Regions from separate parts of the Brevibacillus jepli genome, predicted to be linked through region 2. Evidence: riboswitches for the same ligand, from Rfam matches in the RefSeq annotation. Region 2 holds a riboswitch; the other holds the start of a gene.
What was found. Region 2 has a riboswitch for S-adenosylmethionine ahead of AB1L17_RS09640 (pyridoxal phosphate-dependent aminotransferase). Riboswitches for the same ligand answer to the same signal wherever they lie in the genome.
Positions count from the first base shown of each region.

Region 1: another riboswitch for S-adenosylmethionine. It lies ahead of AB1L17_RS22035 (BMP family lipoprotein); the one in region 2 lies ahead of AB1L17_RS09640 (pyridoxal phosphate-dependent aminotransferase).

Region 1 covers NZ_JBFEFW010000022.1:81,613-94,052, forward strand. The annotation lists gene AB1L17_RS22005 (NAD(P)/FAD-dependent oxidoreductase) at 1-1,065, shown strand, start outside; gene AB1L17_RS22010 (hypothetical protein) at 1,134-1,592, shown strand; gene AB1L17_RS22015 (hypothetical protein) at 1,567-1,842, shown strand; gene AB1L17_RS22020 (MarR family winged helix-turn-helix transcriptional regulator) at 1,895-2,311, opposite strand; gene AB1L17_RS22025 (PdaC/RsiV family protein) at 2,514-3,131, opposite strand; gene AB1L17_RS22030 (methyl-accepting chemotaxis protein) at 3,317-4,795, shown strand; SAM riboswitch class I at 4,956-5,078, shown strand; gene AB1L17_RS22035 (BMP family lipoprotein) at 5,279-6,307, shown strand; gene AB1L17_RS22040 (ABC transporter ATP-binding protein) at 6,414-7,943, shown strand; gene AB1L17_RS22045 (ABC transporter permease) at 7,918-8,988, shown strand; gene AB1L17_RS22050 (ABC transporter permease) at 8,975-9,889, shown strand; gene AB1L17_RS22055 (sulfite oxidase-like oxidoreductase) at 9,932-10,597, shown strand; gene AB1L17_RS22060 (nucleoside phosphorylase) at 10,599-11,321, shown strand; gene AB1L17_RS22065 (glycerol-3-phosphate responsive antiterminator) at 12,080-12,440, shown strand, end outside.
Region 2 covers NZ_JBFEFW010000007.1:71,863-84,302, forward strand. The annotation lists gene AB1L17_RS09630 (aminotransferase-like domain-containing protein) at 1-547, opposite strand, end outside; gene AB1L17_RS09635 (hypothetical protein) at 742-1,212, opposite strand; gene AB1L17_RS09640 (pyridoxal phosphate-dependent aminotransferase) at 1,681-2,865, opposite strand; SAM riboswitch class I at 2,951-3,065, opposite strand; gene AB1L17_RS09645 (MFS transporter) at 3,126-4,382, opposite strand; gene moaC (cyclic pyranopterin monophosphate synthase MoaC) at 4,386-4,868, opposite strand; gene AB1L17_RS09655 (methylated-DNA--[protein]-cysteine S-methyltransferase) at 5,046-5,588, shown strand; gene AB1L17_RS09660 (2OG-Fe(II) oxygenase) at 5,581-6,294, shown strand; gene AB1L17_RS09665 (SPL family radical SAM protein) at 6,306-7,124, shown strand; gene AB1L17_RS09670 (molybdenum cofactor biosynthesis protein) at 7,228-7,935, shown strand; gene AB1L17_RS09675 (ThiF family adenylyltransferase) at 7,940-8,965, shown strand; gene AB1L17_RS09680 (hypothetical protein) at 9,478-9,828, opposite strand; partial or broken gene AB1L17_RS09685 (response regulator transcription factor) at 9,870-10,295, opposite strand; gene AB1L17_RS09690 (ABC transporter ATP-binding protein) at 10,300-12,057, opposite strand.

The DNA.
Region 1 (12,440 bases), on a different contig from region 2:
ACCGAATCGATTACGGACCCGACGACAGAGACGATCAAGAGCATCGAGCAGCGCGGCTATGCGGCTGGACTCAAGCTGTTGCGAGCACAGGTACGTCACCTGGGAACGGAGCAAAATCTGGAGATTCTCCAGTCGATCTTCGAGCATTTGAAGAAGCACATCGACATGATGTTCAAGACAGAGGTCGAGGATATCATTACCGTCAAAGAAGCTGATGGTCATCAAGTAAAAGGTGTCGTCTTGAAAAACGGCCAAGAGTACGAAGCTGATTACGTAGTGATCGGACCGGGACGGGACGGCTCCGCTTGGTTGACCGATATCCTGAAAAAACGCCGTCTTAAAATGTACAACAATCAGGTCGACGTAGGTGTACGTGTGGAGACGTCTGATGTCGTCATGCGCGAAATCAATGAGCATCTGTACGAAGGAAAATTCATTTTCAATACGTCTGTCGGAACGCGTGTACGGACGTTCTGCAGCAATCCATCCGGTCACGTGGTCGTAGAAAACCACAGTGGAGTCATGGCAGCAAACGGCCACTCTTACAAGGACCCGGCGCTGGGCTCGATGAATACGAACTTTGCGCTCTTGGTATCGCATACGTTTACAGAGCCATTTGACAAACCGAACGAGTACGCGAGAGAAATTTGCAAGCGGGCAAACGATTTGTCCAACGGTGGGGTTATCGTGCAAAAGTACGGCGATATTTTGCGCGGCCGTCGCTCCACAGAATCGCGTATTAAGGAAGGCTTCCTGGAGCCTACCCTGAAGGAAGCGGTACCGGGTGACTTGGGACTCGTGTTGCCATACAATACGATGAAAAGTCTGATCGAGATGGTGGAAGCACTGGACAAGGTAACACCGGGGATCGCCTCCGAGCACACGTTGTTCTACGGAGTGGAAGCGAAGTTCTACTCGGCACGTCCGAAGCTGACTGAGGAATTCGAAACAGAAATCAAGGGATTGTTCTGTGGCGGGGATGGTGCCGGAATTACGCGTGGTCTTGCTCAGGCAGGGGCTGCTGGTGTCTGGATGGCTCGCAATATCGCGAAACGCATGCAATAACGAATCAGATCAAAAGCAAATAGGCTTCTTGCTGGGCACGCTTGTGCTTGGTGAGGGGCCTTTTTTTCATGATAGAACAGCATCAGGAAAGTAATGGTCCGGATGTCACGAGGACTTGGGCAGAAGCGTATTGTATGAAAGGGCCAATAATCAAACCACGACCTTTTGTTGGCATGGAGGTATCTATGTTTTTTTGTGATGATGATGACGATACCGCTGTAATAGCACTTTGGATCATTTCGATTGGTTTTGTCATACTGGCCATTGATAAAACAACCAGATTAAGTCAAAAGCCTGCCTGCGACAATGAGAAGTCGATCCAGCCTCTCATCCAATTGAACAAGCAAATCAATGGGAACAATAAGAACGGCAATGGCAATGACAACGATGACGATATGCAATTCAAACGAATTGAACAGCAAATTGCTCAATTACGAGACAGTATTCAAGATATAAAGAAGAACTTGCAGGAGAGTCCATCTAAAAACGGAGGGAAGAAGGATGATCGAAAAAAATCTGGCGAATGAGCTGGTAGCGGTAGGCGGGTGGATCGCAGTTCTGGGAGCCTTCCTGGCTGCTATAGGCTCGACTGGACAGGTGGAACCGGATCAGGATACGTCTTCAGACAACCAATCAAATGACAAAGAATCAAATGATTTGAAGAAACAAGTGCTGCAACAGAAAAAACAATTGCAAAAGCAACAGATACAGATTGAACTGATTCAATTGGAACAAGAGCTACATGAAATAATCAGCAGTACGAAAAAGAATGGCTAACCAAAAATGACTTCACCAGCAACAGAAGTTGGGCGAAGTCATTTATTATGTCCTACGAAGACGGCTTCAAGTTTTCGTTCATTTTCTTCAATACGCGGTTAAAGGTAGCCAGTTCTTCTTCATCAAGACCGCGGAGTGCGACCTGCTCTTGTTCTTTGGCAGCTTCCAGCCATTCCGGGAACCGTTCGATTGCTTGCGCAGACAAGGAAACATAGCGCTCACGCTTGTCATCGCCCTCTGAGCGAATAATCCAGCCCATCTCCTCCAGCCGGGTGAGTGTCCGGGTAATCGTCGGTGCTTCTACATTCAGGTAGTTGCTCAATTGAACCTGTGTTAACGATTGACGATAGTGCAAGCAAAGAATAATACCCCATTGTGAGCTGTATAATCCCATGGGAGCCATGATCCCATTCAATGATTTACTGAATATTCTTGCTGTTTGGCTAATTCGATGACCATAATATTGCATGAATATATACCTCCAGGAAAGCTGGTCCGATATATCGTACACTTGATTGCTTAAGTAAATATGTACATTAACATACTAGCAGTTCCAGACATATAAGTAAATGTTTATTCGATGGCGAAAAAATGGATTTTCTGACACAAATACAACCAGACAAGTGTCATGAACAAAAGACACTCACCTGGCTGATCAATACGGGGGAACACTAGTCCGCGGACAAAATGCTAAGCGGACCTTTTTCATTGATGAGCGGCTCCAGCTCATATACCGAGATGGGAAACATGGGGAAGCCAACATAATAAGGAGTGATTTCGTACAACTGGAAATAAATGACCAACGCTTTGTCGGCGAGGTAATAATCTTGGTCTGGTTTAATTGAAGTAAATCCGTTTAGTGTCGGGATGCTTCTTTCCTTGATCTGACGCTTAATGTTTTCAGAAATCACCTTGACGTAATCGCTTCCTGGCTTGAATAACTCACGCAGCGTATACAGCTTGCCTGTCTGGATATCTGCTGTTATGGAACCGAGGAAGGTCATGCCATGAGCCATTTGCGGCGTGTAGGCGTAGTTGTTCAACACGACACTGAAAATGCCGCGCTCGTTTGTTTTGATTTCGTAGCTTCCTTGCATTTGCGTATTTCCCGGTACCTGGACCCGTTGCTGCTCGTGAATTAAGCCTTGCACCGTTTGATAAATCGCCCGGTTGATATCTTTTTCCGCTTGCTGATTGGCTAGCCCCGCCAATTGCGGATAGTAAATCGTCGTGTTCGGACGGCTAATCGTCCGTGTCAGCACAGTGGCTGGCAATTGATTGAGTTCCACTTTTCTCCCGTTGCCTCCTGTACATATGAGATGTGGTAATAGCCTATTCGCAATTGTTTTTGGCTGTTCTTACTTTTTTCACAAATTTGGCAACAAAATGGCTATATAATGGGGGGAGAATCCGATACATAAGTAACAGGTCTTTTGTCTGTTGAACAGTTACTACCAGAAAAAGGGGGGCAATTATGATTCAATTGATTCGCAATACCTTGACTGACAAAGAAGGCTTTATGATTTTTATCCTATGGAATCATTTATGGATGGCAGGACTCATTGCCTATCAGATTGATGAGAACTTCTGGGAATTGACTTCACTAGGATTGCTGATCACTCTTATCGTGTCACCGTATTACTTCATTCGCAGAGACAGTACGGTCATTCGCTATCTTGTGGCAGTAGGACTCATGTATTATGCTACTTCCTTCGAACATTTCACAGCTTACCCTGAGGTTGCCTTTCTCGCCTTTGTCGTAATGGGCTTCATGGCTGCTTATTTGGATTGGAAGCTCGTCGTATTTACGGGAATTCTTCTGATCGCTACTACAATGGGTGGGTTTTATTCGGGCGTATACGAGATTTTTAGCGGTGAATTCACAGAACTGAATCTGGTTCTGCGTATTGTGGCTATTCTCATGATGGTGGGGGGACTCACCTATCTGTGTCTCGCCGGACAAGCCTCCTTGCAAAAAGCTCACGACGCAAGGCAAGAAGCAGAAGAGAAGGAGCGCCGTCTTGGCGAGATGCTCATGAACATCCAGCAAATGACGGAGCAGCTTGATCGTACAAGCGATCATGTGCATGAGCATGCGGAGGGAACGAAGCGCAATACAGATGAAATGATGGTTGCCTTCAAGGAAGTCGCCACAGGGATGGAATCGCAGGCGAATTCTACCGTTAAGATCGAGGAAGAGGTTCAATCCATTGACCAGGAAATCGAGGCGGTCACGACACAGACCAACGCGATGAAAACAGAATCGCAACAAAACAACCGTCGTCTGGCAGAAAGCGTCACGATGATGAACGAGCTCTCCGCACAGATGGAGCAAATTGTGCAGGCGGTCAATGTGGCAGCCTCTACCATTCATCAGCTCAATCGACAGGCGAATCGCGTGGAGGAAATTGTCGGTGCCATTAACCAGATCGCGACACAAACGAATCTGTTGGCGCTCAATGCGGCCATTGAATCAGCTCGCGCAGGTGAGCATGGGCGAGGATTTGCTGTTGTAGCGGATGAGGTGCGCAAGCTGGCAGAACAAAGCTCGACAGCTACACAAGAGATTACGGATATTCTCAAATCACTCCACCAGGAAAGTGAGAATGCGGTACACCATATGAGCAATGGAGAGAATTCCGTTGCCAAAGGTCGCGAGCTGGCCGTGAAAACTGTGGCATCGATTGAAGCAGTACGTGCAGGAATGATGGCATTCTTGGAAGCGGCTGATCAAGTAAGCTCCAGCATGGACCGGGTAAAAGTACGCTCCGGGGAAGTCGCGATCGAGATGTCGACCATCACGGCCGTGACCGAAGAATCTGTAGCCAACTTAGAAGAGCTATTTGCCACCGCAGAAAACCAGCATCAAAAAGTGCGTGAAATTACAGAAGAGCTGGGCGAGCTGAATACTTTGTCTCATCGTCTCCAGCAAACCTTTCACGTAAACCAGTAAGAGGTAGTTTAAAAACAGGTTCTCGCCAATTTCTCGGTGCTGAAAAGACGACTTTTTAAACCTGATTAACTTATAAAAGTGTTTGGAATTGAGAAAAAAGAATTGCATTTTCGAACCATTCTGCTAGAATGAATTCCATTCCAACTAAATATATTCACCTACCTTATCAAGAGCGGCGGAGGGACTGGCCCGATGATGCCCGGCAACCACTGGACATGTGTATGCATGAACAGAAAGGTGCCAATTCCTGCAAAACCTGTACCATGGTTTTGACAGATGAGGAAGAGAACGGCACCGTACGCAAACTCTTCCTCCGGGAAGAGTTTTTTTGTTGTAGCAAGCAAAGGAAAGGAGAAATAAACGAACAATAAATTAGTTTTATTGAATAATATTCGTAAATAGTATTGAATTTTTGGGTAAAAAGCCGTACATTACCTAATAGGATAGAGAAAAACGTAAAGTTCGGATGGGGAGAGATACATCATGAAGAAGTTATTGCTGGCATTAACAACATTCGCTGTATTGGCAACAGGGTGCTCAACCGGTACAAATGCACCTGCAGATAAACAAGAGGGGCAGGCAGCAGGACAAGAGGGCGCTGAGAAAAAGCGAATTGCCTTGATTTTGCCCGAGAAAATCGGCGTGAACCCATTCTTCCAACAAATGGATGAGGGTGCGAAGAAGGCTGCACAAGAGCTGGGCGCAGAAGTGAAAACCATTGAATCTACCGACCATGGAGCGATTGAAGAGAATTTGCGTGTAGCGGTAGCAGAAAATTACGATATGATCATCACTTCTTCCTTTACAGCAGAGGATGCATTGAAAAAAGTAGCAACAGAAAATCCAGACCGCCAATTTGCGATTATTGATACCGTAGTCGATTTGCCAAATGTTCGCAGTGTTACCTTCCGTGAGCAGGAAGCGGCTTACCTGGTGGGAGCAGCAGCAGGCTTGGCAACCAAGACAAACAAAGTGGGAATGGTCGTTGCTCTCGATATTCCGCAGCTGAAAAAATGGACGGTGGGCTTCGAAGAGGGCTTGAAAGCGACGAATGCAAATGCAGAGCTGATGGTGAACTATGTAGGAAGCTTCACTGACCCGGCAAAAGCGAAGGAATTGGCATTGCTGCAAGCTTCCAAAGGCGCTGACTTCATTAACGGTGCAGCAGCAGTAGGCGACCTCGGCGTTTTCGAAGCGGCAAAAGAAAAAGGCTTCTATACAGCAGGTCAGGACGTTGACCGTACGACGATCGATCCAGAGCATATTGTTCTGTCCCAATTGAAAGGAACCGACGCAGCAGCTTATGAAACGGTGAAGTCTTTTGTGGAAGGCACGTTTAAACCAGGTGTTGTCACGTACGGCTTGAAGGAAAAAGGCGTGGGTGTAACCTTTGTGACGCATGAGAGCAAATCTCCTCTGAACGCTTTTATTGGACAAGAAGTAGTGGATAAGGTGAAAGCGATCAGCGATGAGATTGTAGCGGGCACCCGCAAAGTACCAGACAAATTCTAAACACGCACGTAAAAAAGCTTGTGCACAGTGATGGATGTGACCGACTACGGCTGTGTAGTCGGTCTTCCATTTTCATGAAAGGACACACAGAAATGAGGGAGTGGGAATGACCGATCGCTTGGAAATGAGGGCCATGACCAAGAAATACGGAGAGTTTACCGCCAACGACAAGGTGTCGTTCTCACTGGCAGCAGGAGAAGTCCACGCGATTGTCGGGGAAAATGGAGCGGGCAAAACGACACTGATGCGGATGCTGTACGGCATGGAGCAGCCAACGTCGGGAGAGATTGTCTTACATGGCAAGCCAGTTGTTTTTCGCGGACCAGAGGACGCGATTCAAAACGGAATCGGGATGGTTCACCAGCACTTTATGCTCTTTGGCGAATTCAGTGTGACGGAAAATATCGTGATCGGGTACGAGCCGAAGCAAGCCGGCTTTTTCCGAAGAGCAGACGCGGTAGACAAGGTGCGGGCGCTCAGTGAACAGTACCGCATTCCGATCGATGCACAGGCAAAGGTGTCGAATTGCTCGATTGGTGAGCAACAGCGGGTCGAAATTCTCAAGGTCTTGTATCAGGGCGCGGATATTATCGTGCTGGACGAGCCGACCGCTGTGCTAACTCCGCTGGAGGTACGTGATCTGCTGCAAACGATTCGAAACCTGGCGGAGAGCGGCAAAAGCATCATTTTGATTACGCATAAGCTGCAGGAGGTCATGGAGGTAGCTGACCGCATAACAGTGCTGCGTGGGGGCAAAGTGACAGGAACCGTTTCGCGGGATGAGACGAACGCGGAAGATTTGGCACGACTCATGGTCGGACGTGAATTGCAGGAGCTTTCTGCGCGGGTTCCTCTGGATCAAGGCCCGCTGTTGCAGGTGGAGAACCTCACTGTACGAGAGAAGCAGACGCTGCTCGACCAAGTCAGCTTTACCGTGCATCACGGAGAAATCGTAGGGATTGCCGGGGTCTCCGGGAATGGTCAATCCGAGCTGCTGCAAGCGATTAGCGGACTGCGAGCGGCACAGGAGGGAACGGTACGGTTAGGCGGCAAGGACGTGACGAACAAATCAGTCGCTACCATTCGGGATGCCGGCTTGGCGCATATACCGGAGGATCGCTATCTGTGGGGAACGGCCAAGCTCTCAAGTGTCGAGGAAAATGCGTTGATGGGCTATCAGAGAAAGCCTGCGTACAGCCGCCGCGGCGTTGTTTTGCGGGATAAATTCCGTCAGGTCGTAAAAGGCTGGGTGGAGCAGTTTGCCATCAAAACAGGCTCTCGACAGCTGCAGGAGCTGGCAGGAAATCTGTCAGGGGGAAATTTGCAAAAGCTGATCGTAGCGCGGGAGCTGGGGCAGGAAACCCCGTTTTTGATTGCGGCTGAGCCTACTCGTGGGGTTGATATTGGTGCTATGGAGTACATCCATGAGGCACTGATCGAAAAACGCAATCAGGGAGACGGGATCTTGCTAGTCTCCTCTGAGTTGTCCGAAATTCTCGCCTTGTCTGACAGGATATTGGTCATGTATAAAGGGCGAATTGCAGGAGAGCTGTCACGCCTGGAGGCAACCGAAGAAAAAATCAGCGTGATAATGGCGGGAGGAAGCGTTCATGGCAGCAATCAAAGAGCTATCTAAGTCATTGGTTCAGCCGTTCTTGGCTGTCGTCATCGGGTTGTTGACCGGGGCGCTGGTCATTGCTGCAGTTGGCGAATCGATTGTGGGCACCTATCAGGAAATGTGGAGGGGGGCCTTTGGCAGTTTTTATTTCTTTACTTCTACACTTGCGAGAGCTACGCCTATCATGCTGATTGCCTTGGGACTATCCCTTGCCTTTCGCGCGGGGGTGTTCAACCTGGGGGCGGAAGGGCAAATGGTGCTCGGTGCCGTCAGTGCTGCTTTGGTCGCGATCTATTTGCCAGCACCGGGAATGATCAAAATAGTGGCGGCTATTCTCACAGGAATGGCGGTAGGCGGATTCTGGGCTTTGCTGCCGGGCTTTATGGAAGCCAGGTATCGCATTCCGTTGCTCATCTCTACGTTGCTCTTCAACTATATCGCGGTATTGTTTGCGAGCTATCTGGTGACAGAGCCATTCCGGGATCGCTCGGGTTCTGCGGCACTGGCACAGACAGTCATGCTGGAGAAAAGCGCTTGGATGCCAAAGCTGTTTTCCGGGATGAGTGTACACGCAGGATTTTTACTTGCGATTATCGCGGCTCTCGTGCTGTTTTGGGTGCTTCGCTTTACGCCTTTTGGCTATGAAGTGAAGATGCTCGGACAAAACTCGCTGTTCGCCCAATACGGGGGAATCAATCGAATCAAGGTGATGCTGACCGGGATGTTCGCGAGTGGTGGACTGGCTGGCTTGGCGGGAACCGTCGAGGTATTGGGGGCGCACTATCGTTTCGTGGACGGTGCCCTGACTGTTCCGGGGTTTGCGTGGACGGGCTTGATGGCAGCTCTGCTTGCAAACTCGAATCCGCTTGGCATCATTGTGACGTCGATCCTTCTTGCTGCTTTTCAGACGGGAGCCATGGGAGTGGAGCGCAATACGGACGTGCCGCTGGAGCTAGCAAGCGTCATACAGGCTGTGTTGATTTTGTTCATCTCTGCCAAGTTCAGCTACGACTGGTGGAAAAAGCGGAAGGCAAAAGGAGGGGAATCACATGGAGCTCTTTGATTGGTCCCTCCTCAGTTCTACCATTCGGATGGTCACGCCGATCTTGTTGGCAGCTTTGGGTGGAGCGCTCTGCGCACGTGTCGGAATTTTTAATGTCGGTCTGGAGGGATTGGTACTGGTCGGTGCCTTTTCCGCGATTGTCGGCAATCACTTTACCGGGAATCTCTTTCTGGCCGTTTTGATTGCCGCGCTGGTCAGTATTGTCTTTTCGCTCTTATTTGCCTATATGACGATCAAGCTAAAGGCTAACGAAATCGTCGTCGGTGTAGCGATTAACTTTCTCGCGCTAGGGTTGACGACATTTGCACTGCGGGCGATCTTTGGTGTCAAAGGGGCGTTTTACGATAAGGATATGGCTGGCTTGCCAACCGTCGAGATTCCGATCATTCACGATATCCCTGTCATCGGAGGCATTGTCTCTGGTCATTCGCCGCTCGTGTATGTTGCGTTTTTGGCTGCGATTCTGTTGTATGTGTTCTTTTATCGGACGGTTACGGGCTTCCGCGTCCTCGCAGTGGGTCTTAATCCGGTAGCGGCACGCACTCTCGGTCTGAGGGTGACGGGACTTCAGGTGCTGGCGATTGCGATGAGTGGCGCTTTGTGCGGGATTGCAGGAGCGCAGCTGTCACTGGGGCAAGTTACGATGTTTACAGAAGGAATGACGGCTGGCCGGGGCTTTATCGCGCTGGTAGCGATGATGATGGGGCAGTCGCATCCGTTGGGCATTTTGGCGTCGAGCTTTTTGTTCGGGTTGATGGATGCGCTTAGTATTCGTTTGCAGGGCTTTTCACTCCCGACGCAGTTCACTGCGATGCTGCCATATGTGCTGACGATTGCCGCGATGTTCTTCTTGAAGAACAAGAGTCATATCGGAAGCACCAACCAGCAGAGCACCCGCTAATTCATGGTACATTTTGACAGCGAAGACAGGGGGACATGCGATTTGAACAAGGCAGATCGGATCAAAAGAATGAAGGTACCTGCCCCAGTGGGACCGGGACTTGCCAGACGATTACCGCCAGGACAAATTTTGACAGAGCGCTTTCCTATTTTGCATGAGGGAGACGTGCCGGTGTATGACATGAACGAATGGACACTGCGCGTTTTCGGAGAGGTAGACAGGGAAGTGACACTCAGCTACGAAGAGATTATGGCGATGCCACAGGTGACGGTGACGAGCGACATTCACTGCGTGACGCGCTGGTCCCGTTTTGACAATGCGTTTACTGGTGTGCGTTTTCGTGATTTTCTACAGGCGATTGGTGTGACTCCGCGAGCTTCCTTCGTTATGCTGCACGGTGATCATGGCTATACCGCCAATGTGCCGCTCGCTGATCTGGAGCGCGATGATGTGTTGTTGGCCCATTCTTTTGATGGAGAGCGACTGACGGACAAGCATGGCTGGCCGCTTCGCCTGGTCGTTCCTCATCTGTATTTCTGGAAAAGCGTGAAGTGGCTCAGAGGAATTGAATTTATGACCGAAAACAAGCCCGGCTTCTGGGAGCAAAATGGCTTTCACTTGGTCGCAGACCCGTTTCGCGAAGAGCGGTTCTCCGGTGAAGCATTGCCGATCCCAGAGGATGAGTGGGAGAAAAAGGAGTTCGATTGAGATGTTGACGAATCTAAAGGTAGATCCAGAGCAACTGCCAAAACGCGTCATCGTATGCGGCGATCCAAAACGTGCAGCCTTGATTGCTTCTAAGCTGGACGGTCATCGTCAAATCGGGGAAAATCGCGAGTACCACAGCTATGCGGGTGCATGGAAAGGCGTCGAGGTAGCGGTAGTGAGCCATGGCGTAGGCTCGCCGGGAGCAGCCGTATGCTTCGAGGAGCTGGCGAAGGGCGGCGTTCAGGTCATCATTCGCGTAGGAACTGCCGGGTCCTATCAAAAGGAAATCGAGACAGGCAGCCTTGTCATCAGCTCCGCAGCGGTTCGTCAGGACGGCTTGACCAGCCAATTAGTTCCCGCAGGCTTCCCGGCTGTCGCCAATCGTCATGTTGTGGATGCGCTAGTACAGGCAGCGAGTGCGAACGCATCTGATTTGAAGGTAGTCGAGGGAATTACGCTGACACTCGATGTCTTTTACAGTGGGGTCCTAGAGTTCCCACACAAGCTGTACCAAAAAGCTGGCGTATTGGCTGTCGAGATGGAAAACACCGCTCTCTTCGTCATTGGGGCACTTCGTGGCATGAAGGCAGGCTCTATATTGGCGATTGACGGGTATGCAGATGCAGACCTGCTCGATTCGTATAACCCGCACACAGATGTCATGGCAAAAGCTATTGAAGCGGAAGCGTTGATCGCATTGGATGCAGTCATTGCGGTTTCGTAACGAACATTAGAGAAACACTCAGAACGGATTGGTTCTGGGTGTTTTTTTAGCTGTGGCTGTAGTGGGGAGAAGAATATTTCCAGACTAGGCTCCAGGCTCCGTCCAATTGGGAGAGTGCACTGCCCGCTCCGAAGGGATTCGCGGGGAAACGCATAAGTGGTAGCCGCTACGTTGCATGGGCACGTTGCGTTTCTATTGTCCGCGAATCCCTTCTCCGCTCGGTCGGACTCCACAAGTCGCTACGTCTGGAAATATTCTTCTCTGTCGTAACTGATTACGTTCTGCAATCTTTTCAGGCTTAATAACACGGAAAGCTCGTAGAGGAAACAGGAGAAAAAAGCGAAGATCTTTGGTACACCGCCCGAGACGGAATGCAAAAAGCGAAACACGCCCTTAAGCGTCCACCTCTGAAACACATCCTGAGAGGACTACTTTGGACGCGGTTTCGCTTTTTGCATGGAGTCGGGCAGTGAATCCCTCAGCGGGTGGGACAAGAAGCTGAGCGTTTTCTCCTGTTTCCTCCCCGCCACTACAGCCACATGTAAACCATACCTAAACAACATCTTTTCCCATTTTTAACATTCCCTTTAAGCTTCCTTAACGCTCGTGCAGTACCATTCAAAGTAACAAGTGAACACATCCCTTCGGTTGGAGCCATGGAGAAACCCCCGACAGCCTTTCCAAGCACTTTCATCGAGAGTTCTTTGGCATTGTCATGTCGCAGGTTTTTTTGTCTTGGGCAAAGGAGGCTTAAGCGAGTGAACCAGGAACAATTTCAGGCAAGACTGGCACAATACAAGCTGATCGCTTCCGTAAAAGAAGCGAAGTACCTGGAAAAAGCGGCAGAAGCAAGCTTGAGTGCAGTGGTACTCTCGGTAGGCAATATCGGTGTGATCAAAGGCTACGTGGATTTCTTCAAGACGAAGCATATCCCTGTATTTTTGCATTTGGAGAGGATTGGCGGTATCAGCCATGACCGGGAAGGCATCGCTTTTCTGGCGCATTACGTCAAGCCAGACGGAATCGTGACGACGCGCAACACACTGGTCAAGCTGGCGAAAAAGCAAGGCTTGCTGACGATCCAGCGCTTGTTTTTGGTAGACAGCGACTCGATTAAGT
Region 2 (12,440 bases):
GTTCCAGACTCCATACCTTTCCTGTCGGATTCGCAAAGGTAGGAATGACATACACCATTTTCGGACGATACTGGGCAATTTTTTTCGCCAGATCTTCCAAATCCATCCCATCAGCATCGCCCTCTACAGGAATGGCCTTAATTCCACGGAATTGGAACAATTGAACCGCAGCCAGATAGGTAGGGTTTTCGACGAGAACGACATCGCCTTCGTCTAAGTATACACGGCACAACAAGTCAACTGCTTGCTGAGATCCTGTTGTGATGATCATATTATCTACGCCAACATTCATATGCTTTTGCTTCATGCGGGAGGCAATCCACTCACGAAGCGGCAAATATCCATCAGTCAAGCCGTACTGAAGGGCTTTTGCCCCTTGATCGAATGCGCGATTAAACGCTTCACGCATTTCTGCGATTGGAAAAGAATCTTCTGCTGGCAGTCCTCCAGCGAGCGAGAGCACTTGATTGCCTTGGGTTAGCTTCAAGATTTCCCGGACAGCCGAGGAGGATAGAGCTTCGACAGATTTTGAGAATGAGTACTCCATGTTCCGTTCCCCCTTGATTTTGCTTATCCTTGTTTTATCACTGTCGATCTGCTATGTCCAATCCTTGCTAGCTATGAGCGGATAGGTTTTGACTATGTCGAGCGGTTGTTCAATCGTTATTCTTGGCGATATGCATGCAAAAAACCCCTCTTCGCCTATGACGAAAAGGGGTCAATATGTATCAGCTATATAACCTAGGCGATGCGGAACACACGCGGTTTTTCTGTGTGTGGCAGGAAAGAGAGATCTACATGAGTAGACGCTTCATCCATTCCGATATCGTTTGCCAAAAGCAATGCTTCTTCCTGGAATGTCGGTGTACAGCTGCCTTCATTCAACTCACAGAGACGCTTCAATCGCTTCAGTCTCTCTGCGGATTTCTCCACTCGCATGCATTCATTCGTCAGCTCACATACATTGACGTGACGTGCATCAGCGATCATGCTGATATCATCCACATGGACAATCAGTCTTTTGCCTTCTTCTGTAACAAAGCCGATCGAGCAAAAATGCGCACCTGACATTTCCAAACGAGTGAGAACAGCATTGGCGAAAACTTCTCCCGTCCGCAAGCGAATCTGGCCTGCTTCAACGGCTCCGCCGATTTTACGCTCGTTGGCGATCACCGTATACATATCCGTGTAACCGTTAATCTGATAGCGCATGGTACCCTCCTGCTCTCGTTGAGACTAATTATCATTAACAATCACATCGTATAATGAAAATCATTATCTGTCAACAATGAGAATGATTTTTATTCTAGAAGAAAAAAGCCACACTCCATTTGTAGGGTAGTGTGGCCAAATTGCCTCGCCTTTAGTTGTTCGATGAAAATATAGAATTAGACTGACGAGTTATTTAGTGAAAAGTTCGTCAATCGCTTGAACAGCTAGTTCTAAAGCTTTCATTCTTCTTTCTAATAGTGTTCTTTGGGGACTACCAGTCTTTGACTTAATAATGCTGGGGGCTTTGATTCCAACTTATCTTGAATGGATACGTTTTCCATGTAAGTAATGCCCTTTCTTCGTTCCTATTCAAAGTAAATTGCCTCCGTAGAAAAAGCGATGGATCGGCTCCATCGCTGCGCCCTTGTAGCTGTTAGCTTAATTCTATTGCGCTTACAATCTAACACTTTATTCGTTTGTTTTCGTAAATAACCCCAACCGCTCAATCCGCTGGACCGCTTCTGCGAGACGATCTTCATTCGACAACAACGCCGCTCGGACGTAGCCCTCCCCTGTCGGCCCGAAGCCATTTCCTGGCGCTACGACGACATGCGCTTTTTCCAAGAGCAAATCAGAGAATTCGATCGACGTGAAGCCGCTTGGTACAGGAAGCCACGCAAAAAAAGAGCCTTGAGACGGCGGTGCCTGCCAGCCAATTCGATGCAGATGGGAGTACAAGGCGTTGCGGCGGCTTTCGTAGACTGCGACGAGATCGCGAACGCACTGCTGAGAATCAGTCATGGCCTTGGCTGCAGCCATTTGTACCGCTCCAAACAGACTGACGAAATAATGATCCTGAATGAGGTTGATCAGACGAACCAGCTCGCGATTCCCTACCATGGCTCCGACCCGCCAGCCTGCCATGTTGTACGTTTTGGACAAGGTGTAAAACTCTACGCCCACCTCTTTTGCTCCCGGAACCTGCATGAAGCTGACTGGTTTTTTCCCATCATAGCTGATCGCACCATAGGCAAAGTCATGGCAGACCACAATTTCATTTTTACGTGCAAAACGAATCGTTTCCTCATAAAACTCGATCGGTGCATTAACCGCTGTCGGATTGTTCGGATAGTTAAGAAACATCAGTTTCGCCCGATCCAAATCAGCTTGAGAGAGCTGGCTGTAGTCTGGCAAGAAATCATTTTCTGCCTTCAGCGGCATCATGACCATGCGTCCGTTTACGACGGCAACCCCTGACCAATAGTCTGGATAGCCTGGATCTGGAACCAGTGCCACATCGCCTGCGTTCATCAGTACTTGACAAATCTCCACGAGCCCGGTTTTGCTGCCAAACAAAATCGCTACTTCTTCCTCGGGGTCGAGGTCCACATCAAATTCTTGTTTATACCAATGAGCCACCGCCTGCTTCAGTTCTACACGTCCCTGAAACGGCGGGTATTTGTGATGGAGTGGTTGCGTTGCTTGCAACTGTAATTCTTCAATAATATGTGGTGGAGTCGGCAAATCGGGATTGCCCTGCCCCAGGTTAATGACGTCATGGCCTTGTGCAATGACCTTGTTTACTTTTGCCACCAAGGTCGCAAAAAACTGGGTAGGAAGTCGATCAATCATGTCGGAGGGTTGGATGCGCATCTGTCTCTTCAGTTCCTTTCTTCGGCCCAATACAGTAAAACCCCCTTTTTCCATACAGAAAAAGGGGGAGATCAGCTGGGTCACGTCCTTATCTGTCAGGAAAATATCCTGCTGGAATTGGCACAGCATCTGTCCATCGTATGGAACAGATCCGCTGCCGGGCTTCATAGGGCCAGTCCCTCCACCTCTCTCAATAAGTCAAACACACGGAATATACTGTTTTTTCATCTATATCATACTACTTGAGCACGTAAACCGTGTCAAGATGCTTGATTCTGTACCGGCGCTTGATGACTTCTTTTTTGAAAAGAAGTGTGGAAGGCAAAGAATGCGACAGACAACAGACACAAGCCTGCCATCACGAACAGCAGTCCCTGCGCATGAAACGACTGGAAGATGAATGCGCCTAGCAATGGTCCGAGCATACGTCCTGCTGATCCAGTCCCTGCAATCAGCCCTTGAATGAAGCCTTCTCGTCCCGCTGGCGTAAACTGTGCAGCTACTGCTGGCACCGCTGGCCAAACGAGCATTTCCCCCAACGTCATGATGAACATGCCAGCCACAAAGCCCGCATAAACCGTTGACTGCGACAGGATCAGCATGGACAAGGCAAAAATGTAAGCGCCCAAGAGCATTTGTGCTTTAAGCGTGCGGGCAAAGCGTCGAATGACCCACGCAATCAACGGCTGACCAAACAGGATCAACCCGCCGTTTAGTGTCCACAACAAACTGTATTGGCGAAGGGAAATCCCCAAGGTTTGCATGTAGGTTGACAGTACTGTCGTCCATTGTACATAGACAATCCAGCTAATCAATAGCCCTCCGCATAATAACAGCAAGGCTCCCCATACTACCTTGGTCTCTTGCTGTGGTTGTTGTAACACATCGCCCGTTGCCTGCTCAGCTGTACTTTGTCCAGTCGTCGCGTTCTGCCGTTGTTGTTCCGCCATTTGTATCTGACGAGGCAAGATGAGCATGAACATGGTCAGGACGATCACTTGTGAGATCGCATTTCCGAAAAACGTCCAAGCAAACGAAACACTTGCCAGGAAACCGCCTAAAGCAGAACCTGCAGCCACACCCACATTGAGGGAGACATAAATCAAATTGATTCCTTTGCGCCCGCCCTCAGGCCATAGGACAACTGCCAATGCATTCATGACAGGAGAAAGTGATCCGTAGAACAGTCCATTCAACAGCAAAAGTACAACATAAGTTGTAAAATCTTGCGTAAGCCCTAAACCGATCGATATTAGAATAACGCCGATGGAACCGACAATGATCGTACGCATTTTGCCCCAGCGGTCAAACATCATCCCGCCGATAATACTACCGATCAGGAATGAGCCTTGGTTTAAAAGCAACAAGAAGCCGGCTACGGTCAGCGGCTTTCCGAGATGATTGTGAATATAAATCGTGACAAGCGGCCAAATACATGCCATTCCGGTAGAAAAAATGACAGCAGCAATCGCCAGTAGACGAATGCTGCTTGGATAAGATTCCCACTTTTGCTTCATAGCCTACTTCTCTCCCCGACGGAAATCGCCGCTTTTTCCGCCTGTTTTCAATTGCAGGCTGGTCGGACCAATAATCATTTCTTTATCCATAGCCTTGCACATGTCATAAACCGTCAATGCAGCTACGCTGACCGCTGTCAACGCCTCCATCTCGACGCCTGTTTTCCCGGTCGTCTTCACGGTTCCCGAAATCATTAGCGTCGTTTCATCCACAAAAGCAAACTGTATATCGATGCCAGTCAATGGCAGCGGATGACACATCGGAATAATCTCCCACGTCTTTTTGGCAGCCATGACACCTGCTACCTGAGCAACTGCGAGCACATCGCCCTTTTCGATTCTTCCTTCTCTAATACGGGCGAGAGTTTCGGGTTTCATGCTAATTTGGCTCTCTGCTACAGCCTCCCGTTTTGTGACGTCCTTCTCAGATACGTCCACCATGCGCGCTCGATTTTGTTCATTAAAATGCGTTAATTGATCAGTCATACTAGCATCGTTCCTCCTCTGTCTTCTCCTACCTTACTCCCGCCGCTGGATAAAAGCAATGGGAATGTAGAGGATAGAGGACATTGTTTCGTTATCTTGCTCATCCACTCCCAAAAACGTACGAAGAAGAGACGCTGGAGGTATACTGTGCGTACATAGTTCGAAGGAGGCGTTTGGGTGAAAAATCAAACCGTGTATTGGGCAAAGCTGACCTATGGTGATTGGGGCATTTATTTGGCGGCAACGGCTGCCGGCCTTTGTTATGTCGGCTCTGTCAATCAGCCATTTGAGGAATTGGAAGCGTGGGTAATGAAGCATCGCCCCCATAGTAGTTTGGGGCATGACGAAGAACGGTTACAGCCTTTTATGAATGAAGTGATCGAGTATTTGCAAGGAACACGTGAGCAGTTTTCTATCGATTGTGATCTGTCTGGAACGCCTTTTCAGCTCGCTGTCTGGGAAGCACTGCGCCAAATCCCGTATGGGCAAACTGCCTCATACACCGATATTGCATCCATCATGAAAAAACCCGCAGCTGTTCGAGCTGTTGGTGCTGCAATCGGTGCCAATCCGGTACTTATTACAGTCCCCTGTCACAGGGTTATCGGTAAAAACGGCTCGCTGACTGGCTATCGGGGAGGATTGCCAATGAAAACAACACTGCTGGACCTGGAGAAAAAGAGTAGTGACGACGCAAAACGGAGTGTGAAGCATGTCTAAGCCACTGACAAAAAGGATTGCTGCACTGGACTGGAATTCGCTTCATCAGGAGCTGGACGAACAAGGGTATGCAGTATTTCCTTCCTTATTAAGCTCGTCCGCCTGCGAGGAAATAATTGAGACATACGGACAGGATCACTTTTTTCGCAATACGATTCAGATGGCGCGGTACCGCTTTGGTGAAGGGGAGTATCGCTATTATCAGGCTCCTCTTCCCTCGGTTTTACAAGAGCTTCGCGAAGGCTTTTATCCGATGCTCGCCCAGACTGCGAATCGTTGGCTCGAGTTGCTTGGACAAGAGCCGATATATCCTGCTACTCTCGCTGCATTTTTGACGCAATGTCACGAACAGGGTCAGCTTCGCTCCACTCCATTGATATTGAAATACGAAGCAGGCGGCTACAATTGTATGCATCAGGATATGTACGGCGAGGTGTTCTTTCCGTTTCAAGTGGTTTTCGCCTTAAATCAGAAGGAAAAGGACTACACAGGCGGAGAATTTCTGCTGATGGAGCAACGCCCGCGGGCACAGAGCCGAGGACATGTGATAACCTTGGAGCAAGGCGCTGGACTTATTTTCCCAACGTCCTATCGTCCTGTAAAAGGAACACGCGGCCACTATAAAAACACGCTTCGGCACGGTGTCAGCACGATTACGTCTGGCACACGCTATAGCTTGGGGATCATTTTTCATGATGCAAAGTGAGGGAACACAGCTTGAATTGTATTCTTTCCTATAAGAACCCGAAAACACTGCTCAATAAAGGAAGCGGATTTCTTGCGGATTACAGCCATTCGCTCAATCCATATACAGGCTGTTCTTTCGCCTGTTCTTATTGCTATGTTCGGCAAATGCCCGTGTCTTTGTTTCGCAACGAGGAATGGGGCACGTGGGTCGACATTAAGCAGCAAGCCGCTGATCTATTGCGGAAGGAATTAGCACGGGCAAAGAAAAAAGGAAAGGTAACCATCTTCATGTCGTCGAGCACAGACCCGTACCAGCCTATCGAACACACAGAAAAGGTAACGCGGTCTATGCTCGAGGTCATGGTAGAGAATCCACCAGATTTTTTGTTGGTCCAGACGAGAAGTCCATTGGTTTGGCGGGATGCTGATCTGCTTCTTCGGCTTGGAGATCGTGTGCGCGTCAGCATGACCATCGAGACCGATCTGGAGGAGATTCGCAAGCAGTTTAGCCCGCAAGCTCCTCCCATCCAAGCCAGGTTAAAAGCACTTCAGCGATTGGCTGAAGCTGGCATCCCTACTCAAGCAACGATTGCCCCTGTTTTGCCAAGCAGTGAATCTTTCCCGGAGATATTGCGTCCATTGGTAACACGTGTCTGTGTGGACGATTTTTATATGGGAGATGGCAGCGGCGGTAAGCGAACAAAAAGAAACGGCATTCCCGCTCTCTATGAACAGCTTGGTCTACAGCAATGGTATGATCCTTCCGCCTATCAGATCGTCTATGAACGGCTGCTACGTGTTTTCCCTCCGGATCAGATCTATGTGAGTCAGGAAGGGTTCGCCCCGTAGTAATGGCAGCAGATTGGAGCGCCCTATTCATTGGCAACTTTTATCGGTTTATGATATCGTCTAGCCTAGAGAATAGTTTATCCATGTGAAATGAGGTATTGTCTTGACTATTACGATCTTGTTATTTGCCGGACTCGCCGAGCGTGCGAATGCCCGGGAAGTACAGTTGACCCTATCCGAAGGCGCGACCGTTAGCGATCTTCTGCAAGCAGTGGAAAAAGAATATCCTGCGCTCTCTGCGCTCTTGGGCAGTTGCTTTGTCTCGATCAATCATGAATATGCGGCGAAAAATCAGGTCATTGCAGCAAGTGATGAAATTGCCCTTTTGCCACCTGTAAGCGGCGGAGAAGAAGACCCGCGCTTTGCCATTACGGAAGAGCCTATTTCTGCAGACAAGCTCGTTCGCTTGGTGAGCAATCCCCACGCAGGAGCTATCCTTACCTTTGTCGGAACCGTTCGGGAATTTACGCATGGGCAGCGCACGGTGTACTTGTCCTATGAAGCATACGCCCCCATGGCTGTTGAAAAAATGAAGCAGGTCGCAGCAGAGATCGAGGAACGCTGGCCCGGTGCTCAAGTTGCGATGCATCATCGTATCGGGAATTTGGCTGTGGAAGAGATTGCTGTTGTTTGTGCCGTTGCCACAGCGCATCGCAATGAATCGTTCGAAGCTGGCCGCTATGCAATCGAGCGACTAAAGCAAATCGTTCCCATCTGGAAAAAAGAAATGTGGGAAGACGGCAGCGAATGGAAAGGACATCAGCAAGGACCTTGGAATCCTCTCGCGATGCCAGAAGGAAAGGTGGAGTAACGCCTTGGATACTCGCTATTCCCGTCAGATATTGTTTCATCCGATCGGGCGCAGTGGACAGGACAAGCTGGGACAAAGCCGTGTCGCTATCGTCGGAATGGGCGCTCTCGGAACGGTGCTCTCCAATCATATGGTCCGTGCCGGCGTAGGCTTTGTCCGCATCATTGACCGTGACTTCGTGGAGCCGAGCAACCTGCAGCGTCAAATGCTCTACGACGAATCCGATGCAGCCGAGCATTTGCCAAAAGCAATCGCTGCTCACGCCAAGCTGTCGAAAATCAACTCGGCCGTCACGATCGAACCGATTGTTGCAGACCTCACTGCTTACAATGCAGAGGAGTTGCTCGCAGACGTAGATCTCGTTCTGGATGCAACTGATAATTTTCAAGTCAGATATCTCGTGAACGATGTTTGCGTCAAGCATGGCGTCCCGTGGGTGTACGGTGGCGCAGTGAGTGCGACCGGGACGTTCACGGCTATTCGACCGGGGATCACGCCTTGCTTGCGCTGTCTTTTCCCTGAAGCGCCAAACCCAGGGGAGATGCCGACATGCGATACGGCTGGCGTCATTGGGCCGATCATTCACATCGTCGCCTCCTATCAGGCAACCGAAGCCTTCAAGCTGTTAGTGGGCGCCACCGACGAGCTCAATCCGAATTTGGAGCACTTTGAGATTTGGCATAACCGCCATCAACAAATCAGGGTAGTGAATGCTCGCCGGGACGACTGTCCAACATGCGGGCAGCAGCAGTTTTCGTTTTTGCAGCCGGATACCCAAGACGGACAAGCGGTTTCGCTTTGCGGTCGGGACACGGTGCAAATCTCGCCTGCTGCTTCACTCTCACTTAATCTGGATGCTTTGGCTGGCAGGCTTTCCCCATTAGGGCAAGTTGAGCAAAATAAATTTTTGCTGCGCTTTCGTGTAGATACGTACACGCTCGTCATTTTCCCTGATGGTCGTGTGCTTGTGCAAGGAACAGATGACATCAGCCTCGCTCGTACGCTACATGCCAAATATATCGGTGCGTGAAATCATTGGTAGTTTTCGTTAGCTACGTAGAATCTGCATGTAGCACCATTCGTGCTTCAAAAGAAACAAAAAACGGAGGCTCCTGACAATAGGGGCCTCCGTTTTTTATTAAAACTATCCTCCGAACTGAAAGTGAATCCTGACACAAAAAGGACGTCAGTCCGTTCTCCTATCACTCTTATGCAAATAACTTCTTGTAATTAAAATATACCAAATCACGATCTCCACGAATGCGCTACCAACAAATAATGCCCAGATTTCTCCTGAAGCAAGTTCTAGCCAAAAGAAATCTAGTTCAGTAACATATCCCCGTAATAAGGAGTTAAAGAAGAAAACAAGAGGAGCAACTATAGCAACGACAAGCGTGACGATACTCATTCGAAGAAGTTTTCTCTTTACCAGACAGAAAATTGCGAGACTGATCGTTACAATCATGAACAGAAAATAAATAGACACTAACCATGAAGGAACGGTTCCCATAGCACTCACTCCTTTGGCTATATGTAGTCATATTATATGTTTTTAACTTTTTTTGAGCACATTACTATTAATTGTTTTATCATGTGATCTAGTTTATCTGGGTTCATACTACTATCAACAAAACTCCTTTGCAAATTATATCCATCCAGTATTGCCACGATAGAACAAGCCATTTCCTTCACATTCGAATCTTTAGGAAGTTCATTCATTTCTACTCCTCTCTGAAGAACGACACTGACCATATCAATCCACCCGTCCTGAGCGCTTAAGGTGTAAAAAATCTGAATACCTTTCGTGATCAAGGTTTCCATAGGTTCAGATGAATGTAACAACGGGGAAAAATGAGTTTTGAAATCTTCCAACTTGGTTTCGATGAAAGTCAAAAAGAACTCCTCTTTGTTATTAAAATGCAAGTAAAAAGTCTGGCGATTTCGAACGTTTTTCTGTCCAATCGCAGCAATCCCGCTTGAACCTGATGAGAAGTAGCTATCCGGTATCGCTTGAGTAGCGCTTTTACCCGGACGACCAGCTCTTGCGGCTCAAAAGGCTTCACCAAATAATCGTCGGTTCCGAGCTCGAAGCCTTTGATTTTTTGTGATGTCTCTCCCTTCGCGGTCAACATGAGCAATGGAAGATCATAATGCTTGCGAAGCTGTCGGCACAGCTCCCAGCCATCCATGTTCGGCATCATGATGTCGAGTATCACTAGCTGCACTTGAACCGACTCCAGTGTATCCATTGCCTCCTGTCCGTCAGCAGCCTCTACGATATCAAAGCCTTCATTTCGCAAAAAGACGCTGACCAGCTCGCGAATATGCGGATCGTCATCCACGATCATAATGGTTGTCAAGTTATTACGCCCTCTCTTTCACGAGCAATTGCTGACTAGCCAACTCCCGGTACAACTCATGGCTATGGAAAAGCTCTTCATGTGTCCCAATACCCGTGATTTTTCCTTTTTCCAGGAAGATAATTTGGTCTGCTTCCACTACTGTCGACAAGCGATGGGCAATGACGAGGGTCGTACGTCCCTTCATTAGATTTTGCAGAGCCTTCTGCACAATCATCTCGGAATTGCTGTCCAGGCTGGAGGTCGCTTCATCGAGCATCAAGATTTGGGGGTCCCGGAGCAGAGCACGAGCGATGCCGATTCGTTGGCGCTGTCCGCCTGATAGCTTCATGCCTCTCTCCCCGACCTCTGTGTCATAGCCATTTGGCAATTCTTCAATGAATTGATCCGCATAGGCCATTTCTGCCGCCTGCTTCAGCTCCTCATCACGAATGGTCCGTGAAATACCGTAGCAAATATTTTCTCGAATGGTCCCGGCGATCAATGGACTTTCCTGAGACACATAGCCGATTTTACTTCTCCATGACTTCAAGGAAAAATCCGCGATAGGATCACTCCCCAGCCTGATTTCTCCACTCAGTGGCTGGTAGTACCTCTCGACCAGCGAAAACAATGTCGTCTTGCCGCTGCCGCTCGGTCCGACGATCGCATTTACTTTTCCGGCCCCAATCGTAAAGCTGACATCCTCAAGAATCATTTCCCCGTTCTCATAGGCGAAGCTCACATTTTCCACATGAATTGGCATGCCTGCGTTTTCGAGCACCCGTCCTGTCAGGAGGTCTTCTTCCTCGGCTTCCAATGTCGCAATGATTCTTTCCGTTGCTCCCATGGCTTTTTGCAAGGAGGTAAAAAACTGCGTGAATTGTCCCATCGGTATCACAATTTGCACCAAATACAAAATAAACGCGACCAGCTCACCTGCTGTCAATGCACCTGTGGACACGCGCATGCCACCGTAGCCGATCACTACCACGAGCAGCACCATCAGGATAAAGGACATCAACGGGCCAATGATGGCCTGCACTCTTCCTTCTTTCAGCCCAAATCGGAACAAGTTCCCGATTGCTCTCGTCCCCATACCCAGTTCGTACGACTCTGCATTGGATGATTTTACGAGCCGCATCTCTTGAAGTACCTGATTCATAATCGTTGTAAAGCTGGCCGTCTCGTCTTGCAATCCTTTTGAAATTTTGTACATTTGACTACCGAGGGGCATGAGAATCGCCATAGACAGCGGAACAGCTATCAGCATCGTCAGGGTCATTTGCCAATCGAGATATAACAACGTCACAACGGAACCAATAATGGTGATCAATCCTGTGAAAAAGCTGGACAATTGATCGCTGATCAGACTCTTCACGACGCCAGTATCGTTGGTCATTCGACTGATCGTCTCACCTGTCCGGTTGTTGTCGTAGTAAGAGACGGGCAGGACGAGCAGCTTTTTCCATAGACGCTCACGAAGCGAAGCGACAACACTCTCACCAACATGATTCAATAAATAGATAGACAGTCCTCCTGCAATGGCTTGTGCGATAAAAGCGATGACCAACAGCACTATTTGTCCACTCGTAATTGTAGATAAGGAGAAGCTGTCGACCAAATCTTTCGTAAACAGCGGAATCACTAGGCTAACCAGCGTTGTAGCAATGCTCATGAACAGTGCGACGCCGATCTTCAGCTTGGAAGGCTTCGTTTCCATGATTAAGCGAAAGAAAGGTCGCCAGTTTCCCAATTTCGATAGATGATTGGTTTGTTCCATTCGTTTATTTCTCCCCTTTTATTCAGCTCGTTTCCTCTTTGCAAGAGAAAAGATACTGCATGAATGTAAACGAAATATAAACGGGATAATACTTGGAGTGCGTGTTCAAAAAGTCGTCTTTTCAGCACCGAGAAAGTGGCGAGAACCTGAAAAAGGAGGAGCGGAGTGTAGGAACCTACATGAGCACCGCACTTCGAAGGTGAACGCCTCTTTCGATGTCGCAGTAACCCTCAGAACTTCTTCGTGATCAAAAGACGACTTTTTGAACAACCTCTTGGAGTCTGTGGATTTTTTCTTATATATGAAAGAAGACGTTTTTGATCCAATTTTCTTTACCTATGATTTTTGTATATAAATGATGAATTTGGGGTAGAAGCCGGGAA